2 regions of the Caballeronia sp. ATUFL_M2_KS44 genome follow, and region 2 is predicted to be linked to the other one. Evidence: predicted binding sites of a transcription regulator. Region 2 holds the regulator's gene; the other holds the start of a gene.
The links. The regulator HrcA, encoded in region 2, represses chaperone genes, less so after heat shock. The targets are predictions, from matches to a motif close to TTAGCACTCNNNNNNNNNGAGTGCTAA.
Positions count from the first base shown of each region.

Region 1: a site for HrcA is predicted at 3,710-3,736, ahead of rpoH (RNA polymerase sigma factor RpoH). Genes of this name have one in related genera too.

Region 1 covers NZ_JALQEA010000006.1:195,193-203,118, forward strand. The annotation lists gene ptsP (phosphoenolpyruvate--protein phosphotransferase) at 1-694, shown strand, start outside; gene nagE (N-acetylglucosamine-specific PTS transporter subunit IIBC) at 758-2,554, shown strand; gene rpoH (RNA polymerase sigma factor RpoH) at 2,709-3,644, opposite strand; gene NCR39_RS00995 (acyloxyacyl hydrolase) at 3,999-4,565, shown strand; gene NCR39_RS01000 (nuclear transport factor 2 family protein) at 4,611-4,994, shown strand; gene leuA (2-isopropylmalate synthase) at 5,015-6,667, opposite strand; gene ybiB (DNA-binding protein YbiB) at 7,111-7,926, opposite strand, start outside.
Region 2 covers NZ_JALQEA010000006.1:371,433-379,358, reverse strand. The annotation lists gene dnaJ (molecular chaperone DnaJ) at 1-78, opposite strand, end outside; gene dnaK (molecular chaperone DnaK) at 343-2,295, opposite strand; gene NCR39_RS01810 (thioredoxin family protein) at 2,449-2,850, opposite strand; gene grpE (nucleotide exchange factor GrpE) at 2,858-3,460, opposite strand; gene NCR39_RS01800 (hypothetical protein) at 3,811-3,972, shown strand; gene NCR39_RS01795 (RNA-binding S4 domain-containing protein) at 3,944-4,351, opposite strand; gene hemH (ferrochelatase) at 4,379-5,446, opposite strand; gene hrcA (heat-inducible transcriptional repressor HrcA) at 5,575-6,591, opposite strand; gene NCR39_RS01780 (NAD kinase) at 6,790-7,683, shown strand; gene recN (DNA repair protein RecN) at 7,718-7,926, shown strand, end outside.

The DNA.
Region 1 (7,926 bases), 180 kb from region 2:
CGCGGACAAGGAAGTGGACTATCTGACGCTGCCGCCGGAAGAAAATCCGGCGCTCGGTCTGCGCGGCATCCGTCTCGCGCAGGTGCGCCCCGATCTGCTCGACGACCAGTTGCGCGGCCTCATCGCCGTGAAGCCGGCGGGCGCGGTGCGCATTCTCCTGCCGATGGTCACCGACGCCGGCGAGTTGCAACGCCTGCGCGCGCGCATCGACGAACTGGCGCGCGAAGCGGGCCGCACGGAGCCGGTCGAAGTGGGCGTGATGATCGAAGTGCCGTCGGCGGCGATGCTCGCGGACCAGCTCGCGAAGTACGCGGACTTCTTCTCGATCGGCACCAACGATCTCACGCAATACACGCTCGCGATGGACCGCTGCCAGCCCGATCTCGCCGCGCAATCCGACGGCCTGCATCCGGCGGTGCTGCGGCTCATCAAGGCGGCTGTGCAGGGCGCGGAGAAGCACGGCAAGTGGGTCGGCGTGTGCGGCGCGCTCGGCGGCGATCCGCTCGCGGTGCCGCTGCTCGTCGGCCTGGGCGTGACGGAATTGTCGGTCGATCCGTCCGCGGTGCCGGGCATCAAGGCGCGCGTGCGCAATCTCGATTACCAGCTTTGCCGTCAGCGCGCGGAAGACGTGCTCGCGCTCGAATCGGCACAGGCAGTCAGGGCGGCGAGCCGCGAAATCTGGCCGCAGGACTAACGTTCTCAACCGCAGCAAAAACTTCACGCAGTAACGACAAGACCTATATTTTTGGAGAACCCGATGGACGCCAACCCGTTTGCAAAGATGCAGCGCCTAGGCCGCGCCCTGATGCTGCCGATTGCCGTATTACCGGTGGCCGGCCTGCTGTTGCGTCTAGGCCAGCCCGATGTCTTCAACATCAAGATGATCGCCGACGCCGGCGACGCGATTTTCTCGAATCTGCCGCTCCTGTTCGCTATCGGCGTGGCGGTGGGCTTCGCGAAGGACAACAACGGCACGGCGGGTCTCGCCGGCGCGATCGGTTATCTGATCGAAACGGCCGTGATGAAGGACATCAACGACAAGCTCAACATGGGCGTGCTGTCCGGCATCATCGCGGGGATGGTCGCGGGCTACATGTACAACCGCTTCAAGGACATCAAGCTGCCCGAGTACCTGGCGTTCTTCGGCGGCAAGCGGTTCGTGCCGATTGTCACGGGCGTCGCGTGTCTGTTCCTCGGCATCGCGTTCGGCTACGTGTGGCAGCCGGTGCAATTCGCCATCGATACGGCCGGCAACTGGCTCACGACGGCCGGCGCGCTCGGCACCTTCGTGTTCGGCGTGTTGAACCGCATCCTGCTCGCGACGGGTCTGCATCACATCATCAATTCGCTCGCGTGGTTCGTGTTCGGCTCGTTCACCCCGCCCGATGGCGGCGCGGTGGTGCACGGCGACCTGCATCGTTTCTTCGCGGGCGATAAAACCGCAGGCGGCTTCATGACCGGCTTCTTCCCGATCATGATGTTCGGCCTGCCGGCCGCGTGTCTCGCGATGTTCCACGAAGCGCCGAAGGAGCGCCGCGCGGTCGTCGGCGGCCTGCTGTTCTCGATGGCGCTCACCGCGTTCCTGACGGGCGTGACGGAGCCGATCGAATATAGCTTCATGTTCCTCGCGCCGGTGCTGTACGGCATCCACGCGGTGCTGACGGGCCTGTCGCTCGCAATCTGCTCGGCGCTCGGCATTCACCTGGGCTTCACGTTCTCGGCGGGTGCGATCGACTACGTGCTGAACTACGGCCTGTCGCAGCGCGGCTGGATGGCGATTCCGCTCGGCCTCGTGTACGGCATCGTGTATTACGGGCTGTTCCGCTTCTTCATCCGCAAGTTCAACATGGCGACGCCGGGCCGCGAGCCCGCCACGACCGACGCTCAAACCGACGCAACGCCGGTCGGCGGCTTCGCTCCGGGCGCAGCGGTGCCGGCTGCAGCGAACACGCGCGCAGCGAAGTACATCGCGGCGCTGGGCGGCGCGTCGAACCTGTCGCTCGTCGATGCCTGCACGACGCGCCTGCGTCTCTCGGTGGTGGATACGGAAGCCGTGTCGGAACCGCAATTGAAGAACATCGGCGCGCGTGGCGTGCTGAAGCGCGGCAAGACGAGCGTGCAGGTCATCATCGGACCGGAAGCGGACTTGATCGCGGACGAAATTCGCGGCGAACTCGAACATTCGTCGACGCGCGGCGCGACGCCGGCTTCGTCGGCTCCGGCGCAGCCTGTGGCCGCAGCCAGTGCAGCCGGCGCCGCAAGCGTGGCCGATCAAACCGCCGGCCCGCTCGATCCGGACCCGCTGCGCTGGATCGCGGTGTTCGGCGGCGCGACGAACGTCGTTTCGCTCGATGCCGTCGCGCAGACGCGTCTGCGTGTCGTCGTGCGCGATCCGTCGGCGGTGGATCGTCAGCGTTTGTCGCAACTGGATGTCGCGTGGGTGTCGGCGGATACGTTCCACATTGTCGTCGGCGCAGCGGCGCAGCGTTATGCCGCGCAAATGGCGACGCGCCTTCCGGGCAACGGCGGCGGGACCGCACCGATGCCGGCTTGACGTGCCAAGCGGTTGCTGAGAGAAGCGGCGCTCCTGTTCATTCGGAGCGCCGTTTTTTTTCGCGAAGACAATCCGCAATCAGCCGCTGCAAAAACAAAAGCCCGCTGTCTTTCGACAGCGGGCTTCAACTTTCCGCTACGGCCTTAACGCAACGTTACGCGTAGTCGTGCAGCGCCGAGCGCATCTTCTTCATCGCGCTCGCCTCGATCTGGCGAATGCGCTCCGCCGACACGCCGAACTCGTCGGCCAGTTCGTGCAGCGTCTTGCCGCCCGATCCGTCGTCCTGCACGTCCAGCCAGCGCGCCTCGATGATGCGGCGGCTACGCTCGTCCAGCGACTCCAGCGCGGTCGAAAGACCGTCGCTTTGCAGCTTGTCGAACTGGCGCGAGGCGATGACGTTCGTCGGCTCGTTGTGCGAGTCCGCCAGATAGGCGATGGGCGCGAACGCTTCCTCACCGTCGTCGACCTGGCCTTCGAGCGCGATATCGCCACCCGACAGACGCGTTTCCATCTCCGCGACTTCCTCGCGCTTCACGTTCAGCTCGCTCGCGAGACCTTCGATCTCGTCCGGTGTGAACGCGGCGTGGCCGGTCTTGTGGCTGCGCAGGTTGAAGAACAGCTTGCGCTGCGCCTTGGTCGTCGCGACCTTCACCATGCGCCAGTTGCGCAGGATGTACTCGTGAATCTCGGCCTTGATCCAGTGCATGGCGTACGACACGAGGCGCACGTTTTGCTCGGGGTCGAAGCGCTTCACGGCCTTCATCAGACCGATATTGCCTTCCTGGATCAAATCCGCGTGCGGCAGGCCATAGCCCAGATAGTTCCGGGCGATCGACACGACGAGACGCAGGTGCGAAAGCACCAGTTGCCGCGCCGCGTTGAGGTTGCCGTGCTCGCGGAACTCGGTGGCGTACTGACGTTCCTCTGCCTGCGACAGCATTGGAATACGGTTCACTGCTTGTATGTATGAATCGATGTTGCCGATCTGGCCGGTCAGCATCGACGACTGTGCGTACGTCAGCGCGCCTGCCGAAGATGCCTTGGCAGGCGCCGAGCCCACTACATTCGGAAGGGTCATCGCATTGGTCACGCTCATAAGCTCCTTATCAACGATTTGTCCGCTGCCACGACGGCAACGGCAAGTCAGACACGATATTAGCACTCCGCTTCAACGAGTGCTAAGTGTTAGAGGGCGGACGAGTGTGAGAGTTCCCACGAAACTATCGGGTTTGTGGGTCTGATAGACGAAGAGACGTTCGAAGAGCGTCAAAGTTACCGATTTGGGCGTCGATATCTAACTAATTACCGCGTTTATGCGGCTCTGCTGCGGATTGTTCAAATAAATGGGCCTGCAAATCGCGATTGTGCAAATATGTGTCAATCCACATACAATCTGCCGATCCCGCTTCGCGGCTGTGGAACTCAACCCTCATATGGGGCGCTCATGCAGAAAAGCAAAGGTGTCTGGCGCAGTTTGTTGTCCAACGGCGCGCTCGCGCTTTCGCTCGGTGTCGTCTCGGCGGCGGCCCACGCAGACCGCTTTGGCTTGCAGATCGCGGGCGGCGTGGCGGACCGCGATATCAAGAAGGCCGATCTCGGCGTGGTCTGGGATCCGAACCTGACCTGGTGGGAAATCGGCGGGTTCCACTTCACGTTGCTCGGCGAAGGCCACGTTTCCTACTGGCACTCGACCGAAGACCACGCCGTGAATCCGAACATCTGGGAATTCGGCGTGACGCCGGTGGTGCGCTTCGTCAAAAGCGCGGGCTACATCCGGCCGTTTATCGAGGCGGGCGTCGGCGTGCGGCTGCTTTCGCATACGCGCATCACGGAAAACTTCACGGTGTCGACGGCGTTCCAGTTCGCCGATATGGTCGGCGTCGGCGCGATTTTCGGCGCGAAACAGAACTATCAGGCGGGCTTTCGCTTCCAGCATCTGTCGAACGCCAGTATCAAAGAGCCGAATCCTGGTATAAATTTCAGCCAGATATATCTGCAATACAACTTCTGACGAGGCGCCGGCGCATCGGTTCCTTGGCACAAGGGGATTCGACAGATGCCCGCAAAAACCACTGAGGTCATCCGCGGCCTCGAGCGCGATCGCTTTCGAGCCATGGTCGAAGGCGATGGCGTGGCGCTCGAAGCGTTGCTGGCCGAGAACGCGAGCTACGTGCACACCAACGGCAAGCGCGAGACGAAACGTCAGTTCATCGACGCGATCACCGCCGGCCGCCGCCGCTATCGTCAGATCGAGATCCAGTCGCAGGACGTCGTCGCCGCGGGCCGCGACAGTTGCCTCGTGTCGGGGCGCGCGCTGATCGAGATGGAATCGAAGAACGGCGCGCTGCTGTTTCCCGTGGCCTATACCGCCATTCACGTTCAGACGGACGGCCAATGGCTGATGCTCGCGCTTCAGGCGACGCGCGTGGCGCTCGAATAGCGCCACGCGCGCCGCGCCGATCACGCCTCGACCGGCTCGTCCTGCCGCACGTCCGCCACGATCCGCTTCGATCGATTCACCGCGCTCACGACCGCATCGACGACCGCGAGCGCCGGATTCGCGTGGACCGCGACGCCGAAGCGCGTCGGTTCATCGGCGACGCGGCAGCCGACGAACACCGCCGTATCGCCGCTTGCCGTCACCGTCGATTCGAACCAGTTCACGCTTGCTTCCACGCCGAAACTCGACGCAACCGCCTGCGCGTAATGCTCCTCGCTCGCGGCGGCGGACGCGGGCGGCATCGAAATACGTCTGCCGGAAATCGATATCGTCGATGCGTCCACCCGCGACACCGCGCCGCCCGCATCGAAGTATTCGCGCTTGAAGAGCGCGCAGATCGCTTCGCCGCTGATTTCCTCGCCGGATGCGTCGGCGAGCGCCTGCACCGCGTGGCTGAACTCGATCTGCACGCGGCGCGGCGGCGTGAAGCCCAGCCCGCGCTCGAGCAGATACGTGGCGCCGCCCTTGCCCGACTGGCTGTTCACGCGAATCACGGCGTCGTAGCTGCGGCCGAGATCGGCGGGATCGATCGGCAAATAGGGCACGTCCCACACCGCGCCGGGCGTGCGCTGCGCGAAGCCCTTGCGGATGGCGTCCTGATGCGAACCGGAGAACGCCGTGAAAACGAGATCGCCCGCATACGGATGGCGCGGATGCACCGGCAACTGATTGCATCGCTCGACGACACGGCGCACCGCGTCGATGTCGGAGAAATCGAGGCCCGGATCGACGCCCTGCGTGTAGAGATTGAGCGCGAGCGTGACGAGATCGACGTTGCCCGTGCGCTCGCCGTTGCCGAAGAGACAGCCTTCCACGCGCTCGGCGCCCGCGAGCAGCGCCAGTTCGGCGGCGGCGACGGCCGTGCCGCGATCGTTATGCGGATGCACCGACAGCACGATGCAATCGCGATAACCCATGTTGCGGTCCATCCATTCGATCTGATCGGCGAACACGTTCGGCGTCGCGGCTTCGACGGTCGCGGGCAGATTCACGATCATCTTGTGATCGCGCGTCGGACGCCACGTTTGCGCGACGGCATCGCAGACTTCGCGCGCGAACGGCAGTTCCGTCATGCTGAACGTCTCGGGCGAATACTGATAGATCCAGTGCGTTTCGGGCCGCGCCGCCGCACATTCCTTGATGATGCGCGTGCCTTCCACCGCCAGCGCCTTCACTTCTTCCTTCGACTGATTGAACACGATGCGTCTGAACGACGGCGCGATCGCGTTGTACAGATGCACGATGACCCTACTCGCGCCTTCGACGGCCTCGAACGTGCGCTCGATCAGTTCGCGGCGCGATTGCACGAGCACTTCGATGGTCACGTCGTCGGGAATGCGCTTCTCGTCGATCAGCTTGCGCACGAAATCGAAATCGGTCTGCGACGCCGACGGAAACCCCACCTCGATCTCCTTGAAACCCGTCGCCACCAGCATCTCGAAGAATTCGAGCTTCGCGGCGATGCTCATCGGCTCGATCAGCGACTGGTTGCCGTCGCGCAGATCGGTGCTCATCCAGATGGGCGCTTGCTCGATCGTGCGATTCGGCCAGCGGCGGCCTTGCAGACGGACTTGCGGGAACGGGCGATATTTCTCGGCGGGGTTGGGCATCATGATCGTCGATCTCTCTTGGAACAGTCTGCGTAGCGCCTGCGAGAGGCGCCGTGACCGGCGGCTGGCCGGCTTCGGCGCGATGCACGCATCGCAACGCCGCGCGCACGATCCCATTGCGCACCGGCGACGGTGACGCCTGTGACCAATGTGAACGTGCGCGAAGCAGCGTGCATTTGACCCTCGCGTTTTCGTTTCGCGGGATGTGCGAACGAAAAGCTGACGACTACAAGTGGTAAGGAAAGGAACTGCGGGAACGGCTGGCAGGACCGCGCGCCTGGCGACGCACGGCGCTACGTCTGGCGACTTACGCTAGACGTAGCGATAGGGGCCGCGCTAGGCGGCCCGAAATAATTCGGAGGGAGGAGAACTGGGTGAAGCGCATTGGGCCACTTTAAACCAGCGTAGAAGAACGTGTCAAACGGGTGCTTCGCTTTTTCGGAGTTTCAGACCGGTCTGCGCACGACGTCCGCGATCACTTCCACCTGACGCCCGACCGCCGGCGGCACCGGCACGTCGCCGCGCATCACGTCTTCTATCCAGCGCGCGGTCGTCGCGGCATCGAGCGATTCGGGCAGTTCGACGGCGGGCGCATCCGCCTGCGAACGCTCGGGCGCGACGAGCGTCTCCATGTGACCGTCGTGGAACCAGTCGACCTGAACCTGACGGCGCGTGTCGGCCACCGCTTCGCCTTCCGTGCCGCGGGCGAGGAGCGCGCCGCCTTGCGCGGCATCGGGATGATCGGTGAAGAGGTCGGTCAGGCTGTCGCGATATTCCGGATGCGTGTAGTTCACGAGCCGCAAGCCCGGCTCCGCGAACGGCTGCAGGATCTTGACGAGCGTATGCGTCGAATTGCGCACGCCCATGATCCGGCGAAGCGCGAGCAGCCGCGCGAGCTTCGGCGCAAGCGATGTGACCGGCGCAAATGCGAGCCGGCGCGACGCTAGGCTGTCCTCGATTTCATCCGGCGATGCCGCGTGCGGAATGCCCAGTTCGGCGAAAATCGCGGCGCTCGTCACGCGGCCCGGATCGTCGACGACGCCGTGCACCAGCACCGGCACGCCTTCGCGCGCGAGCAGGAGCGCGAGGAGCGGCGTCAGGTTCGGCTGCTTGCGCGCGCCGTTGTAGCTCGGAATCGATACGGGGCGCGCGTGATCGCGGCCTTCCTGCACGTGCAGCGGCTCGAACGATCGATGCGCCGCCGAGAGCATCGCGGCAAGCTCGGCGGCGGTCTCGCCCTTCACGCGATACGCGAGCAGCAC
Region 2 (7,926 bases):
GCGATACGCCTTCTTGATCTCGTCGTCGCTCGCGTTCTTTGCGACGCCCAGAACGTCGTAGTAATCCCGTTTCGCCATGTCGGTTCCATGCCGCCGCGCTTGGCCGCGACGGTTCCTGTCAGATGCCTCGGATCAGATGATCCGCGCGTAACCTCTGACGCCCTGCCCGGCTCGACTTCCGCTGAGAGCAAGACGCCCCAAAAAAACAACGTGCCCGGGGAGCCGAAAAGCTCGCCAGGCGCGTTCCACGTCAGACGCTCGACGCGTCCCGGTCCTGTTCGCGCCGTGTACCGCGCGAAAGACCGCGGGCGCGTGAACGTTGCCATCCACGCGCCCTGCGGCTTAGTCCTTCTTCACTTCCTTGAAGTCGGCGTCGACGACATCGTCATGCTGCTGGCTCGCACCAGCCGATGCCGCTTCCGCGCCGGCCGCACCCGCTGCCGCACCGGCCGCGCCCTGCTGCGCCTGCATGTCGGCGTACATCTTCTCGCCGAGCTTCTGCGAAGCCTGAGCCAGCGCCTCGACCTTCGCTTCGATCGTGGCCTTGTCGCTCGACGAGTTCTTCAACGCGTCTTCGAGTTCCTTCAGCGCGGCTTCGATCTTTTCCTTTTCCGAAGCGTCGACCTTGTCGCCGTACTCCGCGACCGCCTTCTTCGTGCTGTGGACCAGCGCGTCGCCCTGGTTGCGGGCATCCGCGAGTTCGCGCAGCTTGTGATCTTCCTCGGCGTTGGCTTCGGCGTCCTTCACCATCTTGTCGATTTCCGCGTCCGTCAGACCCGAGTTCGCCTTGATGGTGATCTTGTTTTCCTTGCCCGTCGCCTTGTCCTTCGCGCCGACGTGCAGAATGCCGTTCGCGTCGATGTCGAAGGTCACTTCGATCTGCGGCACGCCGCGCGGTGCGGGCGGAATGCCTTCGAGGTTGAATTCGCCGAGCAGCTTGTTGCCCGCGGCCATTTCACGCTCGCCCTGGAACACCTTGATCGTCACGGCCGACTGGCTGTCGTCCGCCGTCGAATACACTTGCGCGTGCTTCGTCGGGATCGTGGTGTTCTTGTTGATCATCTTCGTCATCACGCCGCCGAGCGTCTCGATGCCGAGCGACAGAGGCGTCACGTCGAGCAGCAGAACGTCCTTGCGGTCGCCCGACAGAACCTGACCCTGAATCGCAGCGCCAACCGCCACGGCTTCGTCCGGGTTCACGTCACGGCGCGGTTCCTTGCCGAAGAATTCCTTCACCTTTTCCTGCACCTTCGGCATGCGCGTCATGCCGCCGACGAGGATCACGTCGTCGATTTCGCCGACCTTCACGCCCGCGTCCTTGATCGCGATGCGGCACGGTTCGATCGTGCGTTCGATCAGTTCTTCCACGAGCGCTTCGAGCTTGGCGCGGGTGAACTTGAGGTTCAAGTGCTTCGGACCGGTCGCGTCCGCCGTGATGTACGGCAGGTTGATGTCGGTCTGAGCCGTGGACGACAGTTCGATCTTCGCCTTTTCAGCGGCTTCCTTCAGGCGTTGCAGCGCGAGCACGTCCTTGGAGAGGTCGACGCCCTGCTCCTTCTTGAACTCGCCGATGATGTAATCGATGATGCGCTGGTCGAAGTCTTCACCGCCCAGGAACGTGTCGCCGTTCGTCGAGAGCACTTCGAACTGCATTTCGCCGTCCACATCCGCGATTTCGATGATCGAGATGTCGAACGTGCCGCCGCCCAGGTCGAACACGGCGATCTTGCGGTCGCCCTTTTCGGCCTTGTCGAGACCGAACGCGAGCGCGGCTGCCGTCGGCTCGTTGATGATGCGCTTCACTTCCAGACCGGCGATGCGGCCCGCGTCCTTGGTTGCCTGACGCTGGCTGTCGTTGAAGTACGCCGGAACCGTGATGACGGCTTCCGTCACCGGCTCGCCGAGGTAGTCTTCAGCGGTCTTCTTCATCTTGCGCAGCACTTCGGCCGAAACCTGCGACGGCGCGAGGTTCTTGCCATGCGCTTCGACCCAGGCGTCGCCGTTGTCGTGACGCACGATCTTGTAGGGCATCAGGTTGATGTCCTTCTGCACTTCCTTTTCGTCGAAACGGCGGCCGATCAGGCGCTTCACCGCGTACAGCGTGTTCCGCGGGTTCGTGACCGACTGACGCTTCGCGGGCGCGCCGACCAGAATCTCGTTGTCGTCCAGATACGCAATGATCGACGGCGTGGTGCGCGCGCCTTCCGAGTTCTCGATGACCTTGACCTGATTGCCTTCCATCAGCGCCACGCACGAGTTCGTGGTGCCGAGGTCGATGCCAATGATTTTGCCCATTTTTTATACTCTCCTAGCTTTGATCGCTTTGGCGCTGCGGCCGGAACACGCCGGCTTTTGCGGCCGATTTACCGGGCCGAACGCCCAAAATTCATACCTGTACGCAAGATAGGAGCGCCGATTTCGTTTTCAAGACCCTGAATGCGATGCGGTCTATAACTTTTTCGGTTGTCCCGATGCGCCGATCTTCTCCCGCGCCGCCTTCACGGCCGCTTCGAACTGCGCGATGCCGTGCCAGCCGGTCGCGCGGCCGAGCCGCTTGCCGCGGTGAAAGAAGAACCACGTCGGCACGCCGTGCAGCAGGAAGCGGCGGCCGAGTTCGCGATGCTCGTACACATTGCTGTGAAACCACGTCAGCCCGAGCGCGCGTATTGCGTCGGGCTGCGCGAGCATCGCTTTCTTCGCGATTTCGCAGTTGAAGCAGTCGATGCCCCAGAAGAACACCACGGCCAGTTCGTCCCCGGCGGAGGCCAGGCCGGCGTCGAAGCCGGCGGCGTCGAGTTCCTGCATTCCGAAGACGGAAAAAGCGGTGGAATCGACCGGGATCTGGCCCATGGCCGTCTTACTTCGGTGCGGCGACGGTGACGAGCGCCGGGCGCAACACGCGGTCGGCAATGATGTAGCCCTTCTGCAGCACGGCGACGACCGTGTTCGGCTCCTGCTCCGCCGGCACCATCGAGATGGCCTGATGGCGATGCGGATCGAATTTCTCGCCGACCGGGTTGAGCGCCGTGACGCGGCCCTTTTCCAGCGCGCCGGTCAACTGGCGCAGCGTCAGTTCAACGCCCTCGCGCACTTTGACGACATCGCTCGACTGGTCGGCGAGCGCGGCTTCCAGGCTGTCGAGCACCGGCAGCAGGTTTTCCGCGAAATTTTCGATGGCGAACTTGTGCGCCTTCGACACGTCTTCCTGGCTGCGGCGGCGCACATTTTCCGTTTCCGCCTTCGCGCGCAGAAATTCTTCCTGCAGCGCGGCCACCTTGGCCTGCGCTTCGGCGAGCGCGGCTTCGGTTTCGTTCGAAGCGGCTTGCGGTGTGGCGTCCGCGACTGCCTGCGCATTCGGCGCGGCCTGCGTGGTTGCCTGAGTCGGGTCGGCGGCCTGGCGCGCGGTTTCGTCGGCGGGCGTCGGGTTCTGGCTCGCTGAATTCTCTTGCGTGTTTTCCATGTCGCTGAATGTTATTGCTGTGAGTGAATTGGATGAGAAGCGCGGCCAGGCGTGAGACTGTCCGCACTTCGTCGCACTAGCGGCTGAATTTGGGGCACCGGCAACATTTTCAAGCCTTTGTCCGACGAATTTTGTGCGCCGGATATCAGAGCGCGCACGGCCGAAACGCGCCGTAACGCAGGGCGGCGAGAAAGAGTTTGAGCGAACGAACGGCGTCGCCTACACTTCGAACAGGCATCGCAGGAAGCACGTTTACCCTAATCCTACGAATGCTTCAAACCGCTTACGCCTCGCCCGTTTCCTGACCTTGTCCGGTCGTCCGACCGCTCAGCCCGCTTGCCGGGGGTACCATGAAACTGACCTTTGCCATTGCGGTGGTCGCCCTGGTACTCGTCGCCGGAACGACCACCATCTGCATGTCCGGTGCACTGACCGCCCGTACCATCGAGTACGGCGGCGTCCATGCGACGGTCGAAGAATTTTTCAATCCGAACCTGAAAATTTGTCGATGACACGGCGATCGCGCTTGGTCGGCCTGCCCTGCATGCCGGCCGCCGGCTCGCGATACGTCTTGCGGCGCTCCGCTTCCGCGAGCCGCTTCGCGCGGCCTTCCTCCGTTTCCGCGTAGAGCGTCTGCGCGACCGGCGCGGGGCCGCGCACGTCGCACACGCCGAGCACTTCAACCTGCCAGACGATCCGCTCGATATCGATCTCGACCATATCGCCCACGCGCACGTCCTTCGACGGCTTCACGTTCGCGCCGCCGATCTTCACGCGGCCTTTCTCCACCGCGTCGCTGGCGAGCGAGCGCGTCTTAAAGAAGCGCGCCGCCCACAGCCATTTATCGATGCGCAAACGCGCGCCGGGTTCCGTCGAAATCTGGTAGTTCATGCGTGAATCTCTTGCGTTCGACCGCGTTCAGGCGGCAACCGTCGCGGGTTGCGCGGCCTGTACCGGCCAACCTTGCAGATGTTGTGCCGCGATTTCGCCCAGCGCCTTGATCCACGCGGGCGATGCATTCAGGCAAGGAATGCGGTGAAACTGCTTGCCGCCCGCCTTCAGGAATTCGTCGCGCACTTCGATGCCGATTTCCTCGATCGTCTCCAGACAGTCCGCCGTGAAGCCGGGGCAGAACACGTCCACGCGCGCGACGCCGCCCGCGCCCAGTTCCGCGAGCGTCGGCGCGGTGTACGGCTGCAGCCATTCGGCGCGGCCGAAGCGCGACTGGAACGTCACGCGGCATTCGACCGGCGTGAGCCCGAGCGCCGCCGAGAGCAGCGAGCCGGTTAACTGACATTGATCGTGATACGGGTCGCCCAGGTCCATCGTGCGTTTCGGCACGCCGTGGAAGCTGAGCACGAGTTTGTCGCCGGCGGCGAAATCAGGCTGGTCGTGCACGCGCCAATACTCGCGAACCTGCTCGGCGAGCGCCGCGATATACGCCGGATGATCGGCATAGTGACGAATCGTGCGGATTTCCGGCTGATTGCGCACGCGCTTGAGCGCGGTGAAGGCGTCGTCGAAAGCGGTCGCGGTCGTCGACGACGAATACTGCGGATACATCGGCACCAGAAGAACGCGCTCGGCGCCTTCCAGCTTCAGTCGATTCAGCATGGCGCCGATGCCCGGCGTGCCGTAACGCATCGCGTAATCGACGATCACCTGATAGTCGTTCACCGCGAAAAGCCGCCGCAATGCTTCGACCTGCTTTTCCGTATGGACACGCAACGGCGAGCCTTCCGGCAGCCAGACCTGCGCATACTTTTTCGCCGATGCCCGCCCGCGAAACGGCAAGATCACGCCGCGCAAAATGACTTGCCAGATGAACGACGGAATCTCGACGACGCGCGGGTCCGACAGAAACTGCGCCAGATACTTGCGCACGGCTCGCGGCGTGGGCGCGTCCGGCGTGCCGAGATTGATCAGCAGCACCGCGACGCGATGTGAAGCGCTGGGCTGCGAAGGCAACTCGAGGTCGAAACGCATAGGGCAGGACGGCCAGAAGGCATCGAAAGGTATCGAAAGGTGAAGGCCATTATAGCGGCGCGTTTGCGCGCGCATCATTGGCCGAACGGCCTAGTGGCGGCGCGCCCGGCCGCGCGGCAAGAGCCGCGTTACTGCTGGCTGAGCGACATCGACAACAGCCGCGCGGTGATATCCACAATGGGAATCACGCGGTTGTACGCCATGCGCGTCGGGCCGATCACGCCGAGCGTGCCGACAATCTTGCCGTTCACTTCGTACGGCGCGGTCACCACGCTCATCTCTTCTATCGGCACGAGATTCGATTCCCCGCCGATGAAGATCTGCACGCCCTGTGCGTGGCTCGACACATCCAGCAATTGCAGGAGGCTCGTCTTTTGATCGAACAAGTCGAAGAGTTTGCGCAGCCGCGCCATGTCGGAGGACAGGTCCGCCACTTCGAGCAGGTTGCGCTCGCCGGAAATCAGCACCGTTTCGCCGGGGTCGGCTTCGGCCGTGCTCGCGACGACAGCGGCTTGCATCAGCGCGGTCATGTCGCCGCGCAACTGGTCGATTTCCTCGCGCAGGCGGCGGCGCACTTCGTCGAACGACAGGCCCGCAAAATGCGCGTTGATGTAATTGGAGGCTTCCGTGAGCTGCGAAGGCGAGTAGTCGCGCTGCGTGGCCATCATGCGGTTTTGCACGTCGCCCTCGGGCGTCACGATGATCAGCAGAATGCGTTTGTCCGACAACCGCATGAATTCGATCTGCTTGAACATGTGGCTGCGGCGCGGCGTGAGGATCACGCCCGCGAACGACGACAGGCTCGACAGCACGCTCGCCGCCGCCGCGACGATCTTCTGCGGCTCCTCGCCCTGAAGACGCGTCTTGACCGCGGTGGTCATCGCTTCGTCCTGCGGCGCTTCCACGGTCAGCATGGTATCGACGAAGAGCCGGTAGCCGCGCGGCGTGGGAATGCGGCCCGCCGACGTATGCGGACTCGCGACGAGGCCGAGGTCTTCGAGGTCCGACATCACGTTGCGGATGGTCGCCGGACTGAGTTCGAGGCCGGAGTGCCGTGATAACGTGCGCGAACCGACCGGCTGACCTTCGGCGATGTAGCGCTCGATCAACGTTTTGAGGAGGGTTTGTGCACGTGGGTCTAGCATGGGCAAATTTTAGCGCAACGTATCGGGGCGCGGCGACCGCGCCGCCGTGGTGAAACCGCTGGCTGAACCGCTCGTGAGCCGTTCAATGTCTGCTCCATTCTAGCGAGAAACGAAGGACGCGCCGACGTCGCGACATGACGCCTGTCGCCGCGCGCCGTCCCGGTTCTTTTCGCCTTCCACCTATGGTGTAATGCCGGCATGGAAATTGGCCAATTCAAGACCGTCGCCCTCGTCGGGCGAACCAACACGCCCGGCATCGAGGCGCCGCTGACATCGCTCGCGGAGCACATTGCGAACCAGGGCTTCGACGTCGTGTTCGAAGAAGGGACGGCGAAGGATGTCGGCGTGACGCAGTATCCGGCGTTGTCGATCGCGGCAATCGGTGCGCGCGCGGACGTCGCGGTCGTGCTCGGCGGCGACGGCACCATGCTCGGCGTGGGTCGTCAGCTTGCGCCATACAAGACGCCGCTCATCGGCGTGAATCATGGGCGGCTCGGGTTCATCACCGACATCCCGCTCAGCGAGATGCGCGAGCGCGTGCCGCAGATGCTCGCCGGCCAGTTCGAACGCGAGGAGCGCACGCTGCTCGAAGCGCGCATCGTGCGAAACGACAAGCCGATCTATCACGCGCTCGCATTCAATGACGTGGTGGTGAATCGCAGCGGCTTTTCCGGCATGGCCGAATTGCGCGTGTCCGTGGACGGGCACTTCATGTACAACCAGCGCTCGGACGGGCTGATCGTCGCCACGCCGACGGGTTCGACCGCGTATGCGCTGTCGTCCGCGGGGCCTATTCTTCATCCGCAACTGCAGGGCTTCGTGCTCGTGCCGATTGCGCCGCATTCGCTGTCGAACCGGCCGATCGTGCTGCCCGACGATTCGAAGGTCACCATCCAGATCATCGGCGGGCGCGACGTGAACGTGAATTTCGACATGCAGTCGTTCACCGCCGTCGAACTGAACGACGCCATCGAAGTGCGCCGCTCGCGCCATACCGTGCCGGTGCTTCATCCGGTCGGCTACAGCAGCTACGCCACGCTGCGCAAGAAACTGCACTGGAACGAGCATCCCTCGCAGGACTCGTCCCTCTGACGCAACCTCGCCGAACTCTCATCCCGAAGCATCCATGCTCCGTCATCTCTCCATTCGAGACTTCGTTATCGTTGCCGCGCTCGACATCGAATTCGATTCGGGCTTCACGGTCTTTTCGGGTGAAACCGGCGCGGGCAAGTCGATCCTCATCGACGCCCTCGCGCTCACGCTCGGCGCGCGTGCCGACGCGAGCGTCGTGCGATCCGGCGAAGCGCGCGCGGACATCACCGCCGAATTCGGCAC